DNA from 2 places in the Janthinobacterium sp. RA13 genome. Region 2 is predicted to be linked to the other one. Evidence: riboswitches for the same ligand, from Rfam matches in the RefSeq annotation. Region 2 holds a riboswitch; the other holds the start of a gene.
The links. A riboswitch is a leader RNA that binds a small molecule or an ion and turns the genes downstream of it on or off. The one in region 2 is predicted to bind thiamine pyrophosphate.

Region 1 (4,422 bases), 3.0 Mb from region 2:
GTCGCGGTTCCAGTGCGGGCTGTCGCCCAGCAGGGGCCAGCGCTCGTTGAGCAGGGCCATGTCGCCCGTGCGCAGGCGGCGCACGGCCTGTTCCGGCCGCAAGCCTTCCAGCTCGTCCAGCGTGGGCAAGCTGTCGCGCTTCGGCCCGAACATATACGCCAGCATGATGCGCCCGGCAGGCGCCCTGCGCGCCACCACGCCGACGGCATAACCGCCGCCCGGCAGGGGCACGGCAAACCAGCTGCCTTCTCGGTATGGTAATGATTTCATTTCTGCAAACTCCCCCAAAATCGTATTCGGGGCACAGTCTACGCGAAGCGATGCGAAAGTGGCGCATGGTACGCCACGACAACAAACCAATAGTTACAATATTTTCTCGTCATAGTGATACTGGGCAACAATTGGCCCCGCCTTGAACAGCGCTTCCTTCATGGCCGTGTCCAGGCGCGCATCGCGGCGGCGCATCCATTCGAGCAGCATGGCCGCTTCCTTGCGGCTGGTGTCGCCCGCATGCGCCAGCACGCGGCGCAGTTCCGGGTCCGTGCACGCCTCGAAGCGCTGGCTGTTCAGGTCCAGCGCCTGCAGCGCGGCGATGGTGGCGCCGATGGCGCGGTGCATGTCGAGCGCGGTGGCCGGCAAGCCGGATTCTTCCAGTGGGACGTTGGTCATGCGCATTCCTTTTCGCGTAGTGGTGACATCGGCTGCATTCTCCACCGCGCGGACGAAAAGCTCAAGCGTCCACGACACGTTTCCACCCGTTCGGCCATAATCATGGCTCAGCAACAGCCTAAACCCAGCAGCAGGAGCCCCATGTTCAATTTCGACTTTTACAATCCGACGCAAATCCTTTTCGGCCAGGGCCAGATCGCCGCCATCACGGCGCTGATCCCGCCGCAGGCCAGAGTGCTCATGACGTATGGCGGCGGCAGCATCAGGCAGAACGGCGTCTATGATGAAGTCAGGGCGGCGCTGGCCGGCCATACGGTGCTGGAATTTGCCGGCATCGAACCCAATCCCAGCTATGAAACCCTGATGCAGGCCGTGGCCATGGTGAAAAGCGAGCGCATCGATTTCCTGCTGGCCGTCGGCGGCGGCTCCGTGGTCGATGGCACCAAGTTCATCGCCGCGGCCGCCCTGCATGAGGGCGAGGCGTGGGACATCCTGGCCAAGGGCGGCAAGATCGTCGAGGCCGCCCTGCCCTTCGGCACCGTCTTGACGTTGCCGGCCACGGGGTCCGAAATGAATGGTTCGGCCGTGATCACGCGCAAGGCGACGCAGGAAAAACGCTCGTTCATGAGCCGCAAGGTGTATCCGAAATTCTCCGTGCTGGATCCGTCGAAGACCTTTACATTACCGCTGCGCCAGGTGGGCAATGGCGTCGTCGATGCGTTTGCGCACGTCATGGAGCAATACCTGACTTACCCTGTGAACGCGTCCGTGCAGGACCGTTTCGCCGAAGGCATTTTATTGACCCTGATCGAGGAAGGCCCGAAGGCCCTGTCGCACCCGGACGACTACGACGTGCGCGCCAACGTGATGTGGAGCGCCACCCTGGCCTTGAACGGCCTGATCGGCGTGGGCGTGCCGCAGGACTGGTCCACGCACGCCATCGGCCACGAATTGACGGCCTTGTACGAGCTCGACCACGCGCAGACCCTGGCCATCATCCTGCCCAGCATGCTGCGCGTGCGCAAGCAGGCCAAGCGCGCCAAGCTGCTGCAGTACGCGGCCCGCGTGTGGGGACTCGACGGCGGTGACGAGGATGGACGCATCGAGGCCGCCATCGCGCGCACGGAATTCTTCTTCCGGCACATGGGCGTCAAGACGCGCCTGGCCGACTATGGCCTGAATCACGCCAGCGTGGATGCCGTCGTCTCCGCCCTCGACGCGCACGGCATGACGGCGCTGGGCGAACAGCGTGAAGTGACGCCTGCCGTCAGCCGCAAGGTGCTGGAACTGAGCCTGTAGATTCCATACACACTGTTGTAAAACGGTCAGCCGGGTGGGACAGCTGGCCGTGGTTCATGCTAAGCTGTCATTTCGCTAGGGGTCCTGGAGCAGTCATCCGGGTGAGAGATACCCTTCGTACCTGATCTGGATAATGCCAGCGAAGGAAAGCGCAAAGTACCTCCCTCCTTTGATAGCTCCTGCGTTGGCGCCAGCCGAACAAGCAGCCTGCCGTGCTCTTTACCGAGTCGGCTTGAACCACGAGCAATCTATGTCCTCACCGAATTTATCCGTTTCTGTTTTGACCCTGGCCATCCTGCACGCATTTGCCGCACCGGCCTTTGCCGCGAATGACACCGCCGAAGCCGCCGACCCGCAGGCGCAAAGCATGGCTGAAGTCGTCGTCACGGCCAGCAAGGCGCCGGCCGCCAGACGCGCCTCCGTGGGCGGTTTTTCCGACGCGCCGCTGCTGCAGACGCCGGCGTCCGTCACCGTCATTTCGCAAAAAGACATGCAGGACTTGCAAATTCGCAATCTCAGCGACGCCGTCAAGCTCGACACCAGCATCAACGACGCCTACAACGCCGTCGGCTATGCGGAGCAATTTTCCATCCGCGGCTTCAAGCTCGACAACAATTCCAGCTACCGCAAGGATGGCGTGGCGATCCCTGGCGACACGCAAATTCCGTTGGAAAACAAGGAACGCATCGAAGTGCTGAAAGGCCTGGCCGGCTTGCAGGCAGGCGTGGCCGCGCCGGGCGGCGTGATCGACTTCATCGTCAAGCGCCCGACCGCCGCGCCATTGCGCACCGTCACCGTGGAAACGCGCGAACGGGGTACCCTGTACGGCGCCGTCGACCTGGGCGGCCGCCTGGAAGACACGCGCTTCGGCTACCGCGTCAACGTGGCGGCCGAGCGCCTGCGCTCCTACATCAAGGGCGCGGACGGCAACCGTAAATTCATTTCCGGCGCCTTCGACTGGCAGATTTCGCCGCAAGCGCTGCTGCAACTCGACGCCGACTACCAGGACAAGGCGCAAGTAACGGCGCCCGGCTTCCAGCTGCTGAGCAATGGCAGCTTGCCGGCCAACGTCAGCGCCGACGCCATGCTCAACAAGCAACCGTGGACGCACCCGGTGGAAACCGTCACCAGCAACCTGGGCCTGCGCTTCCAGTACGCCTTCAATGAGGACTGGCACGCCACCCTGTCCGCGAACCAGCACACGTTCAAGCGCGACGACTACACGGCCTACCCGTATGGATGCAGTCCGGAAGGCTGGATGCCTGTGTTCTGCAGCAATGGCGATTTCTCCGTGTGGGACTTCCGCAGCCTGGGCGAAACGAAAAAGCCCCTGAGCGCGCAAGCCATGATCCAGGGCAAGTTCACCACGGGCAGCCTGCGCCATGAGGTCACGGCGGGCGTGTCGTATTTCAACCGCAAGGACCGCGCCGGCAAGTATGTGTATGACGAAGTGGGCATCAGCAATATCTACCGCCCCGTCATCGTCGCCCCATCCGACGGTGTCACGGGTCCCGTGCGCCTGGTGCGCAACGACAAGGAAAAATCCGTCTTCGTGCAGGACATCGTCAGCCTGGCACCGAACTGGAAGCTGCATGGCGGCGTGCGCCACATCGATGTCGATGGCTATCAGTACGTGCTCAAGGCCGACAAGGAAATCCGCGCCAGGCACGACTTCCTGCTGCCGAACGTGGCGCTGGTGTACAACCCGCAAGACAATATCGCTGTCTACGCATCGTACTCGCAGGGCATGGAACACGGCGGCACGGCCGACCGCTATGCGGAAAACGCCAACGTGGAACTGACGCCTAGCCGCTCGAAGCAGATCGAACTGGGCGTGAAGGCGGACCTGACGCCCGACTTCATGGTCGCCGCCACCCTGTTCCAGATCCGCAAGGGCCTGGAATTCAACCAGTACCTCGACAGCAGCATGAGCACCTACAACTTCGTGCGCGCAGGCCAGGCCCAGCACCGTGGACTGGAACTGTCGGCCCAGGGCAAGGCTTTCGCCAACCTGAACCTGGGCGCCTCCGTAACGGCCCTGAACAGCCAGCAATCAGATACGGGCAGTGCTGACTACGATGGCAAGCGCGTGCCCAACGTGCCCGCCTTCAAGGCCGCCGTGCGGGCCGACTATGCCGTGCCGCAAGTGGCGGGCCTGAGCGTGAATGGCAGCTGGGAATATGCGGGCAAGAAGGCGTTCGAGAACAACAATACCACCTTCGTGCCCTCGTACAGCGTGTTCAACCTGGGCGCCGCCTGGGCCACGCGCATCGCTGGCACGCGCGCCGTGCTGCGCGCCAGCGTCAACAACGTGGCCGACAAGTTCTACTGGCGCGACGTGACGCCGGAAGCAGGCGGCTACCTGTTCCCGGGCGCCAGCCGCACGTTCAAGGTGTCGGCGCAGTTTGACTTTTAAGTGAGGGAAATGGCAGGCGCTGCAGCGAGCGCCTGCTG
Region 2 (4,422 bases):
GCACATGGAGCAGAAATGCGCCACCTTGGCCGAATCCTTGGGCAGGGTTTCATCGTGGAATTCGCGCGCCTTGTCCGGGTCCAGGCCGATATTGAACTGGTCATCCCAGCGGAATTCAAAGCGGGCTTTCGACAGGGCGTTGTCGCGGATTTGCGCGCCCGGATGGCCCTTGGCCAGGTCGGCCGCGTGCGCCGCAATCTTGTAGGTGATGATGCCGTCTTTCACATCGGCCTTGTTGGGCAGGCCCAGGTGTTCCTTCGGCGTCACGTAGCACAGCATGGCCGTGCCGTACCAGCCGATCATGGCCGCGCCGATGCCCGAGGTGATGTGGTCGTAGCCGGGCGCAATATCGGTGGTCAGCGGCCCCAGCGTATAGAACGGCGCTTCGCCGCACTGTTCCAGCTGCAAGTCCATGTTTTCCTTGATCAACTGCATAGGCACGTGGCCCGGCCCCTCGATCATCACCTGCACGTCGTGCTTCCAGGCGACTTGCGTCAGCTCACCCAGGGTTTTCAGCTCGCCCAGCTGCGCCTCGTCGTTGGCGTCATAGATGGAGCCGGGACGCAAGCCGTCGCCCAGCGAAAACGACACGTCATACGCCTTCATGATTTCGCAGATCTCTTCGAAATGCGTGTACAGGAACGATTCCTGGTGATGCGCCAGGCACCATTTCGCCATGATGGAGCCGCCGCGCGAGACGATGCCCGTCAGGCGCTTGGCCGTCATCGGCACATAGCGCAGCAGCACGCCTGCGTGGATGGTGAAATAATCGACGCCCTGCTCGGCCTGTTCAATGAGAGTATCGCGGAAGATTTCCCAAGTTAAATCTTCGGCCTTGCCATTGACCTTTTCCAGCGCCTGGTAAATCGGTACGGTGCCGATCGGCACGGGGCTGTTGCGCACGATCCATTCGCGCGTTTCGTGGATGTGCTTGCCTGTGGACAGATCCATCACGTTGTCGCCGCCCCAGCGGATGGCCCAGGTCATCTTTTCCACTTCCTCGCCTATCGACGAGGTGACGGCGGAGTTGCCGATATTCGCGTTGATTTTCACGAGGAAATTGCGGCCGATAATCATCGGCTCGACTTCCGGGTGGTTGATGTTGGCGGGGATGATGGCGCGGCCGCGGGCGATTTCCTCGCGCACGAATTCAGGCGTGATTTCCGCCGGGATGCTGGCGCCAAACGACTGGCCCGGATGCTGGCGGCCCATCAGGTCGGCCAGGCGCTCGCCCATGGGGCCGGAGGCTTTCAGCTCGCGCAAATATTCCTGGCGGCGCATGTTTTCGCGGATGGCGACGAACTCCATTTCCGGCGTGATGATGCCGCGCCTCGCGTAATGCATTTGCGTCACGTTCTTGCCGGCGATGGCGCGGCGCGGCTTGCGGTGCAAGTTGAAACGCAGCTCGGCCAGCTTCGGGTCCGCCAGGCGGGCGATGCCGTAGTCGGAGGTCGGGCCGGGCAATTCTTCCGTGTCGGCACGCTCCATGATCCACGGCAGGCGCGGCGTATCGAGGCCCGAGCGGATATCGATCTGCACGTCCGGGTCCGTGTACGGGCCGGAGGTGTCGTAGACGTAGATCGGCGGATTCTTTTCGCCGCCGAACGACGCTTCCGTGTCGGACTGGCTGATCTCGCGCATGGGTACACGGATGTCGGGACGGCTGCCTTCAACATAGATCTTGCGCGAATTGGGCAGCGGCGCGATGGCGGCTTCGTCGACCGTGGCGGTGGCGGAGAGAAATTTCGGGTTGGCGTTCATTTTGGCTCCTTGGCTAGACTATTTTTAAGCCTGGAGCCAGCTAAGGAGGTTCGGAATTACGCACGCGGAAAAGCGGGGTGCGTTCATCCTAAAGCTTCCCTTCGCTGGCATTATCCAGATCAGGTTCGGAGGGTATTTCTCACCCGCGCTTGCACCGTGTTTCCACAGCGAAAGGCAGGACCCCTAGCGTTTGCCGCCTTGCGGCAGCGAGCCAATTATACGCGGTTCACGCCGCGCGGCCAGATGATTTCTTGCAGGTGTCGTCTTTGTACATCGCCCTTACTTCTTCTTGCCCCAGCGCCAGCTGGTCGGTTCACCCTTCAGCTGGCAGATGAAAATGAGCGCGGCAACGATGGCCACTTCATAGACGATGTAGCCCACCAGCATGGTTTGCGGCGGGAACAGGAAGGCGCCGCAGGCGAACAGCGCCAGCGCGCTCAAAAAGACCAGCCAGCCCTGCCAGGTGATGGGCAAGCCCCAGCCCCAGCCATAGGTCTTGGCGGGAAACCAGTATTGCGGCGTTGATTTGTCAGTCATGATTTTTCCTGGTCAGTATCGATAGCACCCAGTATAAATCAGGCAATGCGATGGCGCTCCGTGACATCGAGGCCGATGCCGCGGTAGCCGATGAAGCGGCTGCCATTGTCGAACATCGGCTCGCCGCTCACTTGCAGATACTGCGTGCTGCCGTCGAGGTTGGCGCGGCTGTAAATGAAATCGAGAAACGGTTCACGTGCGGCGATTTTTGCGTCGAGCAGCGCTCGTTCAGTGGCGTTCCAGCGCTGCGGCTCTTCTTCGCTGCCAATGCCCAGCATTTCAGCCACGGGGCCGGAAAAACGCGTCAGGTTGCCTTGCGCATCCTGCTCCCAGTACCAGTCGGACGACAGTTCCGTGAAGCGCTGGAAACGCGCTTCGCTTTCGCGCAACTCCGCCGTGCGCTCTTCCACCATTTGCTCCAGCGACTTGTTGTATTCGGCCAGTTTCTGGTACAGCAGGCGCACTTCCAGCATGTTGTGGATGCGCGTCTTGACTTCCACCAGATCGAACGGTTTGCTGACGAAATCCTTGGCGCCCGCTTGCAGCGCGCGCAGCTTGTGGCCGGGCTGGGCCGTGATCACCAGCACGGGCAGGTAGCTGCCCGCCTCGATGTCGCGCAAGCCTTCCATGACTTCAAAACCATCCATTTCCGGCATTTGCAAGTCGAGCAGGATCAGGTCGTAGCGGTGCTGCTGGTGCAGCGTGTGCACGGCTTGCGGGTCCATGGTGGAGGTGATGCGCGTATAACCGGCATTGCGCAGCACCTGTTCCAGCAGCATGACGTTCGCCTCCTGGTCATCGACGATGAGAATGCTGGCGTTCAGAATCTCGGTGGCTTGAAGCATGGCGGTATTCCTAAAAATAAATGCTGAATTAGCGTACTGCGTGAATGTCGTCGGCCAGGCCGTGCGCGGCCGCATGGTGCAGGGCCACGTCAAGTGCATCCATGAATTCGACGACCTTGATCGGCTTGGTCAGGTAGCGGAAGAAGCCCGCTTCCAGGCCTTTCTCGATGTCGCGCGGCACGGCGTTGGCAGACAGGGCCATCACGGGAATATGGCTCGTCAGCGGGTCGTCATGCAGGATGTGCAGGGCGCCAAAGCCGCTGATGCCGGGCAGGTTGATGTCCATCAAGATCACGTCCGGCTGATACGTGCGGGCCAGGTCGATGCCCAGGTGCGCATCGATGGCCGTGAGCAATTTCAAATCGCTGCGGCGGGCGATCAATTGCTCCACCAGCGCCAGATTGGCGGGATTGTCTTCCACGTACAGCAAGGTGCGCTGGCTTTCCTGCGGCACCTGCACCTGCGGCAGCGCGTCGCCGTCGCCCAGCACCAGGGCCGGCGCGCTGCTGGCGGCCAGCTCGAACCAGAACGTGGTGCCCACGCCGACCGTGCTGTCGACGCCGATGGTGCCACCCATCAATTCGACCAGCTGCTTGGTGACGACGAGGCCGATGCCCGTGCCCTCTTCCGTGCTGTTTTCCTGTCCCAGGCGATTGAAGGGCTGGAACAGCTGGGCCACCTGGCCCGCATCGAGACCGGCGCCGCTGTCGCGCACGCTGACCCGCACCTTGCCGCCACGCTGGCTGCAGTCGACGGTGACGGCGCCGCCACTCTGGTTGTACTTGATGGCGTTCGACAGCAGGTTGACCATCACCTGTTTCACGCGCGTGCGGTCCGCATGCACGAAGTAAGCTTCGCCGCAGCGGGGGAATTGCATGCGGATGCCGCGCTTTTCCGCCTGCGGCGCGATCATCGCCTGGCAATCCTGCAACACGTCGAGCAAGGACATGGCTTCCTGCGACAAGGTGACCTTGCCCGATTCGATCATGGCCAGGTCGAGGATTTCATTAATCAAACGCAAGAGGTACCAGCCACCCTTGAGGATTTGCTCGATCGAGCGCTGCTGCGGCGGGCTCGGTGGCGGCACGTCGGACGCCATCAGCTGCGCAAAGCCCAGCACGGCATTGAGCGGCGTGCGCAATTCGTGGCTCATGCTCGACAGGAATTCGGACTTGGCGCGGTTGGCCTTTTCCGCCACCTGGCGCGCCTTCTTCAACTCCGCATTGTTGGTCTCGACCAGCGAACGGGTGTACGCCTGCTGCTCCTGCAGGCGCTGGTC

Region 1: linked by a shared signal. The riboswitch ahead of FG13_RS09635 (TonB-dependent siderophore receptor) and the one ahead of thiC (phosphomethylpyrimidine synthase ThiC) in region 2 are both predicted to bind thiamine pyrophosphate.

The regions. Positions count from the first base shown of each region.
Region 1 is NZ_JQNP01000001.1:2,186,708-2,191,129, forward strand. It holds gene FG13_RS09620 (Imm26 family immunity protein) at 1-270, opposite strand, end outside; gene FG13_RS09625 (ferritin family protein) at 364-669, opposite strand; gene FG13_RS09630 (iron-containing alcohol dehydrogenase) at 811-1,968, shown strand; TPP riboswitch at 2,036-2,133, shown strand; gene FG13_RS09635 (TonB-dependent siderophore receptor) at 2,219-4,384, shown strand; gene FG13_RS09640 (AAA family ATPase) at 4,381-4,422, opposite strand, start outside.
Region 2 is NZ_JQNP01000001.1:5,170,575-5,174,996, reverse strand. It holds gene thiC (phosphomethylpyrimidine synthase ThiC) at 1-1,761, opposite strand, end outside; TPP riboswitch at 1,841-1,956, opposite strand; gene FG13_RS22895 (hypothetical protein) at 2,041-2,298, opposite strand; gene FG13_RS22890 (response regulator) at 2,337-3,143, opposite strand; gene FG13_RS22885 (PAS domain-containing hybrid sensor histidine kinase/response regulator) at 3,172-4,422, opposite strand, start outside.